Regions from separate parts of the Neorhizobium turbinariae genome, predicted to be linked through region 1. Evidence: riboswitches for the same ligand, from Rfam matches in the RefSeq annotation. Region 1 holds a riboswitch; each other region holds the start of a gene.
What was found. Region 1 has a riboswitch for cobalamin ahead of cobW (cobalamin biosynthesis protein CobW). Riboswitches for the same ligand answer to the same signal wherever they lie in the genome.
Positions count from the first base shown of each region.

Region 1 (4,248 bases):
TGCCCGGGTGATAGAACCCGCTCTTGGGTACTTCTTGCGCAGGAACAAGGTCAATCACCTGATCACGTGCGAGCGCGTCCAGATGGCCTGCCAGCAGTAGCATGTTATTGCGCCCGCCCTGACGGAAGCAGGCAAGGATGGCAGCCAGTTGATCTGCGTTAACGGTGGATGCCGCTGCAAGACGATCGTCCCGAACACTGCATTCGCCGGGCAGAAGTGCCAGCTTGATATTTCTGGTTCTAGCGAGAGTTGCAAGTTGCTCCACACCATACTGCCACCGATCAAAGCCACCCAAGATGCGCACCAAGATCAGCTTGGCATGGACTGCCGTCTTGTCCAGCCACAAGTCAACCGACATCGGGTGGCGGAGATCGTTGAGGTTTGCCGTGCTGATAGATGTGGCGCCGCTCGCGGGCCAGGCAGAGGTGATGCTGTTGAGATCGCTGGGCGAGAAGGACAGGACCACCACATCAGCCGGTGCCTGTTTCAGGTCAACCGGCTCGATGAGGTCGTCAAGTGACGACGATGTGGTAGCAAGTATGTGCATAATGTCATTCTGGCCTTCAGGCCGCCAGCATTCTCTCGATTGCAGAACGGTCGATGCCTCTTTCACCGATCACGACGAGCCGCGTTTGGCGCGTTTCCCCAGGCGCCCAAACGCGATCGAAATAGTGGTTGACGCGTGAGCCTACCGCCTGAACCTGCAAGCGCATCGGCTTGTTCGCGACGTTTACGAAACCCTTCACGCGCAACACGCCCTTTGCCTCTGCAGTCTCGGCGATCCGCTTGGCAAGATCCTCTGCATCGGCAACTGCAGGCAGATCCAACACGAAGCTCTCGAAGTCATCGTGGTCGTGATCAAGTTCATCATCGTGATGTGTCCTGCGGCTCTCGATATCATCCTCAACCGCCAGTTCCAGTCCGACAAGAACGCCTGGATCGATCGAACCATGGGCGGACGCAACGATCTTCACGGCGCGGGGCAGGTGTGCCGCCACGCGCGACTTTGCCCTTGTAAGGGCGCCCAGATCGAGCAGGTCGGTTTTGGTAAGCACAATCAGGTCGGCGCAGGCGATTTGGTCATCGAAGACTTCTTCGACTGGATCGTCGTGATCGATGGACCCGTCGGCCTGGCGCTGTGCTTCAAGAGCGTCGTGATCACTGGCAACGCGCCCTTCAGCCAAAGCAACCCCGTCCACGACGGCCACAACGGCGTCCACCGTAACACGGGCTTTCACTGCAGGCCAATTGAAGGCCTGAACGAGCGGCTTCGGCAGAGCAAGTCCAGACGTCTCGATTAGGATGTGATCTACGCGGGGTCTGAGGGATAAGATCTGGTTGATCGCCGGTACGAAGTCATCTGCTACCGTGCAGCAGATGCAGCCATTCGCGAGTTCGATAATGTTTTCGTCGGGGCAGCTTTCGATGGCGCAGCCCTTCAAGACCTCGCCATCGATCCCAACGTCGCCGAACTCGTTGACAATGATGGCAACGCGCTTACCTGGGAGCTTCTCCATGAGGTGTCGAATAAGCGTTGTCTTTCCCGCTCCAAGGAAACCGGTCACGACTGTACACGGCACACGATCAACATCGATGGTCATTGGGGCAAGTCCTCATGATGATGGAAAGGAGGGATGCGAGCTGTCATACCTTTGCCGCGGAGACAGGAGGGCCGACCGCGCAAGGGCAGAAAGCCGCGTTCATCCTGAGCGAGCATCATGGCGCCATGGACGATGTCATCAACGTTCCCAAGGGCAAGGTGACCGAACACGTAAGACCATCCGGAGCGGTGCCTGAAGGCTGCGCTCGGACTTTTCTCGCAGTTGGCGAGGCAGGTCACAGGCTTCACCGAAAGTGGCAGATGTGCAGTTGCCTGTCGCAGCGCGTGGATCAGTCCGATCCCGGGCCGCGAGTCATCCTCGGACCCTGCACGGCAGTTTGTGCACACGAAGATCGTTACATCGGGTTCAATGTTAGGCTGATCGTTGATCAATGCCGCGTTCCAACTCAACTGAATGTGGGGCGCGGAGGCAGACTCGCACTTACGGATCTGCCATCGTGATCGTCGCTTCCACCGGAGCACCCCGCCCGGCAAAGCACAGCATCTCAACGGCAGGTCTCCTGGCTCGCGGGTCATTGCTCTCAAACCAGCCTTCCCGGGTGTCTCCCAGTGGCCTTATGGCTGAAGCTATCCGCTTACAGTTGCGGGGGCAGCCGCGGCATTGATCCAAATTGAATCGCACCGCATTCCCTTTTCGTCCCTCCCGTTGCCGGAAAGGAACCGTCAGCATTTCAGTAAGCCCGCGTATGGGGTCGTGTCAATGCGTTCTCCTATTCGGATTGCCCTCAAGGACGATTAGAGTATAGTGCCGATATCGTCGGTGTCCGAACGGGACGAAAAGGGAATGCGGTGAGACTGATAGTCGATTCCGCGGCTGCCCCCGCAACTGTAAGCGGAGAGCTTTACTCCCAAGTGCCACTGGAGAAATCTGGGAAGGCGGGAGAAAGCGTGTGATCCGCAAGCCAGGAGACCTGCCGACGCGTTGGTGAAGAAGATGCTCTCGGGGTTGAGGGCGAAAGGAAACGATATGACGACCAAGACGGCAGCCATTGCACTCGGTGCCTCCGCTTCCAAGATTGTTCCCCTTAGCATAACGGCCATGCTCGGCATGTTTGTTATAGGGTTCGTAGGCTTCTCGCATATGGAGGTTGTTCACAACGCCGCGCACGATTCGCGTCATTCACTCGCGTTCCCCTGCCACTGAGGAAGCCGACATGTACTTGTTTCGCAACATCGTCTTGGCGGCGGTGGTGTCCGGGCTTGTGTCTGGGCTCATCCTTACCGTGCTGCAGAGCTACGCCACGATCCCACTTATTATTCACGCTGAAACCTTTGAAGGCAAAGGCGAGGAGGTTGGGCATTCCCACTCCCATGCGCATGATGAGGGTACGCCTGCACATGATCATGGAGAAGAGGGATGGACGCCGGCCGACGGCACGGAGCGCTTCGTTTACACGGCTGCTTCCAACATGCTTGCTGGGATCGGCTTCGCTCTCATTCTGTTGACGGCGGCGGAGGCGCTGGGAACGCTCAATGGGTGGAGGAGTGGGCTTATGTTTGGCTTAGCCGGCTTCCTTGCCTTCAGCCTGGCGCCGGGGCTCGGACTGCCGCCAGAACTTCCCGGGATGCCTGCAGCCGATCTGGCCGCGCGGCAGTTGTGGTGGTTTGCGACGGTAGCTTTGACCGCACTGGGGCTGGGTCTGCTCGCTTATACCAAAGCGCCAACCCTCGCTGTGTTGGGCATCCTTTCACTTGTTGCCCCTCATCTGTGGGGCGCGCCCCTACCCGACACTCACGAAACAGCGGTTCCGTTGGAATTGCATGCGCGTTTTGTAGCATCCGTTTTCGCAACAAGCCTGCTTTTCTGGGCGATGCTCGGCACAGTCTCAGGCGTTGTGAGAGCTCGACTTCGCGGTGGAGAGGAGGCATATTCCAACGGCGCGGCAGAGCCAGTGCGGTGAAACAGGTCGACGAACAAGTCGAGGCACGCCATCGCGCCAAGATGGCAAACCGTAAATCCATTCAGGATGCTGAAGTTGCGGAGAAGACCTTGGAAAAGGGCCTTCTCCTCGTGCACACCGGCTCCGGCAAGGGTAAATCCACTGCGGCCTTCGGCCTAGCTTTGCGGATGCTTGGCAACAACAGGCGTGTCGGTATCGTCCAGTTCATCAAAGGCGCCTGGTCTACCGGAGAGCAACCTGCGCTCGCGGTCTTCGGAGATCGTGTGGTCTGGCATACGATGGGCGAGGGTTTTACCTGGGAAACGCAGGATCTGAAACGGGACATCGCAGCAGCGGAACGTGCCTGGCAGAAGGCGGTGGACCTGATGCAGGATGAGACGATAGCCCTTGTCGTCCTGGACGAACTGAACATCGCGCTGCGCTACGATTATCTCGACATTGATGCCGTGATCACGACGCTTCAAGCACGGCGCCCTGATCTGCATGTCGTCGTTACCGGGCGCAATGCCAAGCCCGCTCTGCTTGAGGCGGCTGACCTCGTGACGGAGATGACGCTGGTGAAGCACCACTTCAAGGCCGGCGTGAAGGCTCAGGCAGGCATCGAGTTCTGAGCGATGGCAGCCCGCGCATTGATGTTCCAGGGAACGGGCTCGGACGTAGGGAAGTCGCTCGTTGTTGCAGCACTCGCTCGTGCCTTCACACTGCGGGGGGTTACCGTCCTACCGT
Region 1 covers NZ_JALPRY010000026.1:11,504-15,751, forward strand. Annotated here, with positions in the region: gene cobN (cobaltochelatase subunit CobN) at 1-547, opposite strand, end outside; gene cobW (cobalamin biosynthesis protein CobW) at 564-1,601, opposite strand; gene M0654_RS22975 (DUF1636 family protein) at 1,598-2,137, opposite strand; cobalamin riboswitch at 2,095-2,301, opposite strand; cobalamin riboswitch at 2,363-2,554, shown strand; gene M0654_RS20375 (CbtB domain-containing protein) at 2,589-2,765, shown strand; gene M0654_RS20380 (CbtA family protein) at 2,776-3,522, shown strand; gene cobO (cob(I)yrinic acid a,c-diamide adenosyltransferase) at 3,519-4,133, shown strand; gene M0654_RS20390 (cobyric acid synthase) at 4,137-4,248, shown strand, end outside.

Region 2 (4,248 bases), on a different contig from region 1:
CCGAGATTGTAGGTGGTCGCTTCCCCGAACTGTTCATTATAGTCATGGCGAAGGCCAGCATCGACGTTGAACGATCCCATCGACAGCGCGTACTGCCCGAAGATGCCCGCGAGTGTGCGGTCCTCAACCGCGTAGCTCACGACATTGGTGTCAATCTGTTCGCGGTAGGCTTCTACCCCGCCGCTGAAGACGTGTTCGGCAAGATCCGTCTTGAGCGTTTTCTGGGTGGTCAACAAGACGCCAGAGCGCACGGTGCGATAGTCTTCGTGGCCCGGGACGCCATCGCGATGATTTCGTGCGTCGTCAATGGCGTTCGACACTTCGATGCGCGAGAACCAGTCATTCGTATGGTTGATCTGTGCGCCAACCTTGCCGGCAAATGTCACTGTGCGCGCTTCGTTGGAATCGGGGAAGGCATCGAACTCTGACATGCCGCGTGCGTAGAAACCGTCGGCATAAAGCCTGCCCCAATCGAAATCCTGTGACAAGCGAAGGTCGAAACTGCCTTGGCGGAAACCATCATCATCGGGCTCGTGTCCCCAGGAGGTCGGGCCGGTGAAGTCATACCCTCGCGTTCCCCGGCCGGTGATCCCGAACCCGTAGTTCAAGCCGCCCTCGGTCTTGCCGCGGGTTTCGACGCGGCCAGACGCACCCCACGGGTGCTCCACGCCGACCGTCACCGTCGAGCAGTGGTCCTTGCCGTCGGGGCAACCGGAACCATCCTTGGTGATGATATTGATGACGCCGCCGATGGCGTCGGATCCGTACTGCGCCGAATGCGCGCCATTGGCGATCTCGATGCGCGAGATGGACTCGAGCGGCACGTTGAAGATGGACGTGGTGCCGCTGGTGGCTGATGAGGCGCGCACCCCGTTGATGAGCACGAGCGTCTGGGTCGGTGAGACACCGCGCAGGGTTACCTCGGCATTCGAGCCGAACCCGCCAAACGTGGCGATGCTCACGCCGGGATACGAGCGTAGCAATGAGGCAAGATCCGATGCCGCACTGGCACGAATCTCGGCTTCGTCAATTACGGTGACAGAACTTGTCGCGGTGGCAATGTCCGCTTCCCGCCTCAGCGGCGCGGAAATCACGATGGGTTCAAGGACAGCCTCCTGCTCAACCTGCTGTCCATGGGCATTGCCACTAGTCATTATCATCACAGGTCCCAATAACGGGATTAGTTTGCGCATATCCGCTCCAACTCCATGCGCCGCAAAGCGCAGGTCCATCAAAGGTCGTGTCGGGGGACAGATGCAGAAACAGCCTGCACTTACCCCGCCACGGCAACGTTCATCGATCGTCACCGCAACGGTAGCCGCGCAGGAACACACCCCGTGTTCTTGCATGGGTGACTGAAATGGCAGGTCTCCTGACTTCCGCGTCATTGCTCCTCTTCCGCCTTCCCGGAGACGGATGTCTCCAGTGGCATTGTGGAAGAGGGCTCAGCGGTCACAGTTGCGGGGGCAGTCGTGGAATGGCCCAAGATGAGCATCACCACGTTCCCGTTTTAATCTGCCGAGGCAGAACCATCTCAAGATCTGGATACGTCGCATGGCCGGTGTCGTCAACCGACCTTGCGCCAGAGGGCACGGCGGATACCGCCGTACCGCATGTTGTTCACAGGGATGAGGACCTTTGGACACACCAACCTGTTGCGACCGGTATCACGCGACCGGGCCGTAAAGATCAGCGTAGCTGTTCCTAAGCACGTTCTTCTGCACCTTGCCCATCGTGTTGCGCGGTAGCTCATCCACGAAGATCACCCGCTTCGGCTGTTTGTAACGGGCCAGCCGGTCGCTCAGCCCGTCAAGGATGTCCTGTTCCTTGATGGTGGCACCGGGTTTGCGAACAACAACCGCGGTGACTCCTTCGCCAAAATCCGGATGCGCGACGCCGATGACGGCACTTTCCACGACACCATCCAACTGGTCGATTTCCGTCTCGACCTCCTTCGGATAGATGTTGTATCCGCCGGAGATGACGAGGTCCTTGCCCCGCCCCACGATGTGCACGTAGCCACGGTCGTCAATGATCCCGAGATCGCCGGTGATGAAGAAGCCATCGGGCCGAAACTCGGCTTGCGTCTTTTCCGGCATGCGCCAGTAGCCCTTGAAGACGTTGGGACCCTTCACCTCGATCATGCCTGTTTCGCCTTGGGGCAGTGCATTGCCGGAGGCCGGATCAGTGACGCGCAAGTCGACGCCGGGCAGCGGGAAGCCTACGGTCCCTGCGATGCGGTCCCCTTCGTAAGGGTTGGAGGTATTCATGTTGGTTTCGGTCATGCCGTAACGCTCAAGGATCGCGTGGCCGGTTTTCCCGAAGAAGGCACGGTGCGTTTCCGCCAAGAGCGGTGCAGATCCGGAGATGAAGAGTCGCATGTTCGCCGCGGCCTCGCGCGTCAAACCGGGATGTTGCAGCAACCTGACGTAGAAGGTGGGCACGCCCATCATCACGGTCGAGCTGCCCAACAGCCGGATGACCTCGTCCGGGTCGAACTTGGGCAGGAAATGCATCGACGCGCCCGACATCAGGATCACGTTGGTCGCGACAAAGAGGCCGTGGGTGTGGAAGATCGGTAGGGAGTGAATCAGTCGGTCCGATGAGGTGAAGCGCCAGAATTCCCGCAGCGTCAGGGCGTTGGACAGCAGGTTGTCGTGGCTGAGCATCGCGCCTTTCGAGCGGCCCGTGGTGCCCGAGGTATAAAGTATGGCGGCGAGATCATCCGACCCCCTCGCTACATCCTCGTAGTCGGTGGGTGCAGTGCGTGCCTGCTCGATCAGTGACCCTTCGCCAGCCTCATCAAGCGTTTCGACAGAAGCGCCTTTCGCGGCCGCAATCTCGGCAATACCTGCCCGATTACGCGGATCGCAGACGACCAGACTTGGTTCTGCGTCACCGACGAAATATTCGATCTCGTTCAGGGTGTAAGCCGTGTTGAGCGGCAGGTAGACGGCACCGGCCCGCACACATGCAAGGTACAGCATCAGCGCCGGGACGCTCTTCTCTACCTGAACTGCAACGCGGTCACCGGGACGAACGCCGAGGCTTTCAAGCGTTGCAGCAAGACGCGACGATTCCTCCAGCATTTCGCCGTAGGTCCAGACCCTTCCCTTGCTGTCCTCGACGAATGTTGCTGCCGGATCGGCTGCCGAACGGATGGCGTCAAAGAGGTGGTTGGTCATGGTCTAGGCTCCCCGGCATTGACTTGTTTTGTCTCATCAGCGGCTCCGATGGGAGCCAGCATTGTTGGAATCAAAGGACGGCTGCCTTTCTCGGCGGGAACGAGGCGCCGGATGGCCGGCGTGGTGACTACCTCGCCGCGCCCGACGAAGGCCTCGTGGTTGGCCTCGATCTCGTCCAGCTTGTAGAGGTAGTTGACCATCAATCCGTGGGCCTGGCGCATCGCACGCGGAGATCTGTCGCCCAGAACGTTGAGCCGTTCCAGCCGGGCGCCATTGCCAAGGTGGAAGCGGGCGACCGGGTCGATCGCCCGGCCCTTTGAATCGCGTGACCTGAGGAAATACCAAGCGGCCGCGGTTTTAAGTGGCGCCTCGAGCTGCTCCCTTGCCTGGCCATCGTTCTCCCAGCCGCGCTGGCCCAGAACGCCCAGCAGTTCCCTTGTCGTCTGTGACAAGACCTCGGAAGCCTCGTTGCGGCGCTCCCGCGCGAGCCAGCTTGCAAAACCTGGTACGGGCGACAGCGTCACGAAGGTCTGCAGCTTGGGATGATCACGCCGCAGGTCTTCCACCACCTGCTTGATGAGGAAGTTGCCGAACGAGACGCCCCTCAGCCCGTTCTGGCAGTTCGATATAGAATAGAAGACCGCGGTCGTCGCATCCTCGGCGCTCAAAACCGGCCGGTCCTCGCGCAAAAGCTCATCAATGTTTGACGGTATCTCGCGCGTCAGCGCCACCTCGACGAAGATAAGAGGGTCGTCCGACAACTGCGGATGGAAAAACGCAAAGCACCGTCGGTCATCCGGCTCGAGTCTGCGACGCAGTTCATCCCAGCCGCCGATGTCATGCACCGCCTCGTAGCGGATGATCTTTTCCAGGATGTTGGCTGGCGTCGACCAGTCGATCGGACGAAGCAGCAGGAAGCCCCGGTTGAACCAGGAGCCGAAAAGGTGGGCAAAGTCCGCGTCAACCGCGGCAAGATCCGGATCTTCCTCCCTCAGCCCCAGCAAAACCTCGCGCATGCGCACCAGCGTCCGGATCCCTTGCGGCGCCAGGTTGAGGCGCCGGA
Region 2 covers NZ_JALPRY010000007.1:245,749-249,996, reverse strand. Annotated here, with positions in the region: gene M0654_RS06285 (TonB-dependent receptor domain-containing protein) at 1-1,160, opposite strand, end outside; cobalamin riboswitch at 1,346-1,549, opposite strand; gene M0654_RS06280 (malonate--CoA ligase) at 1,668-3,185, opposite strand; gene M0654_RS06275 (malonyl-CoA decarboxylase) at 3,182-4,248, opposite strand, start outside.
Region 2: it holds a riboswitch for cobalamin, as region 1 does, so the genes downstream of both, M0654_RS06285 (TonB-dependent receptor domain-containing protein) here and cobW (cobalamin biosynthesis protein CobW) in region 1, are expected to answer to the same signal.

Region 3 (4,248 bases), on a different contig from region 1:
TGCGGCGACCAATGCGGCCAACCAGAATTTCTGGTGCATGAAGTTACTCCGGAGAAATTGCGGTGAGAATAAAAAAGGCTATGGGCTTTTCGGGATCGTCGTAGGCGGCGCCATAGAGGTTGCCGGGGATCAGGTCGCGCCAGCTTTCGACCGCGCTGAAACCGGCTCCCGCCAATAGGCCGCGGGCGTCGTCCTCGGGGACGCCATTGTAAAAAGGGAGATGCGCGCCAAAGACGTCGCGACTGTTATTGACACGGTGGCGAAACCACAGCCCATCCGAGACAAGAAGTATCCCGCCCGGCCGCAGAAGCTTGCGTGCCAGGGTAAGTGCCGCAGACGGGTTCTCAAGGGTCCACAGGACGTTGCGCAGCGTGACGATTTCGGCGCTAGCCGTGGGTAGCGCCGCCTCATCCATCGTGGCGTTGATGAACTCGATGGATAGATTAGCCTCGGTGGCTGCTGCTTTTGCATGAGCTAGCATCTCCGCTGATCCATCGACTGCGGTCACCCGGTGGCCAAGGCTGCCTGCTAAAAGCGCGCATGCTCCCGTTCCGCAGCCAAGATCCAAGACGTCCAGCGGAGCCCCTCCCAGGGCTGCGTTGAAGACTGTTCGCCATGCATCCGCATCGCGCCGGTGCGAGGCCGCCCCGTCGAACCTCCAGGCACGGGAATTCCAATGGTCCGCCATTGCCGCAGCAGTCGTAGGTGCAACGCGATCCATCACTGTGGCATCCCCGAAGTGCAGGAAGGGTCAAGGGATTGAGCGCCCCATCTGACTGTTCTTTGCGCGATGTCGAGTGGATGTTGAAGCAATCTGGTCTCGTCAGCTCGTTAGCGATGGGTTGCGAAGCCGCTGCTTGCGGCCTGTTGGGTGGTAGGCGAAGTCCTCGACGACCTGGCCGGCGAGCAGGTGTTCGGTTATGATCCGGTTCACCGCTTGCTCGGTGACGCCGCCGTAATAAGTGCCCTCAGGAAAAACCTGCAGAACGGGTGCCAAATTGCAGGGGCCAAGGCAGGTGGACTTGGCGGTCATGGTGCCATCGCCGATAACGCGCAGCTTTAGGCGTTCCTGCTGGTTGCGCAGATGCCCCCAGATGGCGTCTGCGCCGGCTAAGTTGCAGGCTCCACCTTCGCAGACCAGCACCCGACGCTTTTGGGCAGGAACCAAGGAGCCTTCGAGGGGAGGCGGGTGAGGAGCGGGAACCTGAAGTTCATCCGCTGTTGCCAGAAGATCGTTCAGCAGTTGCCCCATTAACGCGCTGGACGCGATGTCCCTTGCAATGGAAAGAACTGGCCAGGGCCGGTCGTCTGAGCTCTTCCATCGCGTCAGCGATTTCTTCAGCCAGATGTGGAAGCTCGGCTCCATAGGCAGGACGAGCGGAACGATAAAGATCTCGTCGACTTCCTCATCCAACAACGCGCTCAGGGCTTCATGGAGGGATGGCGTGCCCTGCTCGGTGAAGGCGAAGCGAACAAGGGTTCCCGACTGCGAGGATGCGACCAGATCAGTCATGCGCTGCATCGCGCGGTGCGGCGAGGCAGCGAAGGCCGATTTGGCAATCAGCAAGATCGCGCTCTTGCGTGTGCCGTTGGCAGGACGGATTTTGTTGCTCAATGCCTCACTCTCAAACATCCGAGGAGGCAGCAAAAATGGCGGCAAAGCAGGTTCCGAATCTTCGGAAGCAGCTACGTCGTCATTCCTGTGGCACACCCCGACCACGGAATTCTCTTTCGTCAGGCAGGTCTCCTGGCTCGCGGGTCAAAGCCTGTCGCCCGTCTTCCCGGCTTTTGTGCCAGTGACATAATGGGCGAACGGCTCACCGCTCACAGTTGCGGGACAGCTCCGGTATCGCACCGGATTCCCTCTTAGCTTCCGTCACCGACGGAAGAACCTTGACCTGCCCAACCTACAATGTCCCCAACGGCTGTCAACGTTTGCCCGCTCCTCTCAAGGTCAGGCGGCGCGCTGCTCCCACGAAGCGAAAGGATCCGGCAGATTTCGCCATAGCTCTGGCAGGAAGACCGGGCTGTCGATCAGGCAGGCATTCAGCTCGCTACGGATTTTCGCCTCGTCCATCGGGTCTGCACCAATGAAGACGATTTCCTGGCGACGGTCTCCCCAGACCGGATCAAGATAGGGCTTCATCATGTCAATGAAGCCCGGATCGCGCGGCCACTGCTCTCTCGCCACGGATGTCCACCAGCGACCCATCTTCTGGGTGCGCACGAGCGCGCCTGCCTGACTCATTTCGCCAACATAATCGGGCCGCGTCGCCAGCCAGAAGAAGCCCTTTGCTCGCACGACGCCCGGCCAGGAGCGATCGATGAAGGCTTGGAACTTCAACGGATCGAACGGCTTCTTGGCGCGATAGACGAAGGAGCGAATGCCATATTCTTCGGTCTCCGGGACATGGTCCTTGAAACCATGCAGTTCCTTGAACCACAGCGGCTTGGTCTCTGCTTTGGCAAAGTCGAAACGACCGGTGCCCAGCACCTCCTTCAGGTCCACCTTTCCCCAATCGGCTTCGATAAGCTTGGCACTCGGGTTGAGGCTGATGATGATTTTGCGCGCAGCATCGCGTTCGGCCGGTGAGGCGGCGCTGATCTTGTTGAGGATGACCACGTCAGCGAACTCGATCTGTTCTACGAGCAGATCGACCAGCGTCCTGTTGTCGCCGTCGCCGGCCGTCTCGCCCCGATCTGCAAGAAAATCGGCTGAGCTGTAGTCCTTCAAAAGGTTTGCCGCATCGACAACGGTAACCATCGTGTCGAGCTTCGAAACATCAGAAAGGCTTCGCCCATTCTCGTCGCGAAAGTCGAAGGTCGCCGCAACGGGCAGCGGCTCCGCGATCCCCGTAGACTCGATCAACAGATAGTCAAAGCGGCCCTGTTCTGCGAGCGCCCGGACCTCGTTCAAAAGGTCGTCCCGCAGCGTACAGCAGATGCAGCCATTCGTCATCTCGACCAGTTGTTCCTGGGTGCGTGACAGATTGGCGCCACCGTCCCTGATCAACGCGGCGTCGATATTAACCTCGCTCATATCGTTCACGATGAGCGCGACGCGCATTCCCTCGCGATTAGAAAGGATGTGGTTGAGGAGTGTGGTCTTGCCTGCACCAAGGAAGCCGGACAGAACGGTGACCAGAAGCTTATCCATTGTTGTCTCCAAATGATATAACATAACAATTCGTTTTAGTAAGGCAGGCCATTGGGCCCGCTTTGTGATAGGTCGTTAGCGGCAGTCGCCGCAGAGGCCGTGAACTTCGATGGTGGTGGCCCGGATCTTGAAGCCGCTGCCTCTCGCATGCCGAGTCAAGGCATCTTCGATTCTGGAATCATGGAACTCGTTGACCTTGCCGCAGCCCTCGCAGATCTCGAAAGCGGTGATCCGCGGGTGGATCTGTCCGTGCTTTGAATGACAGCAGACGACAAAGGCATTCATGCTCTCAAGTCGATGAATACGACCGGCCTCCAGCAGCTTATCGAGGGCTCGGTAGATTTGAAGCGGCGCTTTCAGGCCATCGTCGCGCAAACGGTCGAGGATGGTATATGCACTCAGCGGCTGATCGGACGACTGCAGCACCGAAAGCACCAGGCTCTGGTTCTTCGTCAACTTCGGGTCATCTATGTGGGCTGCATACTGCATCATGAATTCTCGCCGTCCTGTCTCAGTGCGTTCGTCATCTTGGGCGAAGCATCCTGGACCTACTCAGCGGCCTGTCGAACAGCGCGGCATTTCTGGAACCCGTCGCTGATGATGTCTCTGGGCAAGTTACGGCCAATGAAGACAAGCCGCGTGATCCGCTCTTCGTTCTGCTTCCATGGGCGCTGGTGATCGCCCTCTAGGAGCATATGGACCGCCTGGACAACAAAACGATCATCGTCTCCGTCAAAAGAGATTATGCCCTTCATTCGCAGCATATCCAGTCCAAAGGCCTGCACCGTGTCTTGCAACCAGTTCAGGAACCTCTTTGGATCCATCGGCTGACGCTCGACGAGTGAGAAGCTGGTGACGTGATCGTCATGCTCATGGTCGTGCTCCTCATCCAGGAAGTCCGGCTCCACTTCGAGGATACGATCCAGATCGAATGCTTGGCGGTCCAGCAGGCTGGCAATTTCGACATTGCAGCGCTCGGACCTGATGATGCTGGCTGCAGGGTTGATGCGCCGGATGCGGTCCTCAACGGCCGCCAGCTCGGCATCGTTCACCAGATCGGTCTTGTTGAGGATAATCGTGTCGGCAAACGC
Region 3 covers NZ_JALPRY010000025.1:29,178-33,425, forward strand. Annotated here, with positions in the region: gene M0654_RS20025 (ABC transporter substrate-binding protein) at 1-39, opposite strand, end outside; gene M0654_RS20030 (class I SAM-dependent methyltransferase) at 44-721, opposite strand; gene M0654_RS20035 ((2Fe-2S) ferredoxin domain-containing protein) at 824-1,660, opposite strand; cobalamin riboswitch at 1,721-1,912, opposite strand; gene M0654_RS20040 (GTP-binding protein) at 1,955-3,157, opposite strand; gene M0654_RS20045 (Fur family transcriptional regulator) at 3,233-3,628, opposite strand; gene M0654_RS20050 (CobW family GTP-binding protein) at 3,706-4,248, opposite strand, start outside.
Region 3: it holds a riboswitch for cobalamin, as region 1 does, so the genes downstream of both, M0654_RS20035 ((2Fe-2S) ferredoxin domain-containing protein) here and cobW (cobalamin biosynthesis protein CobW) in region 1, are expected to answer to the same signal.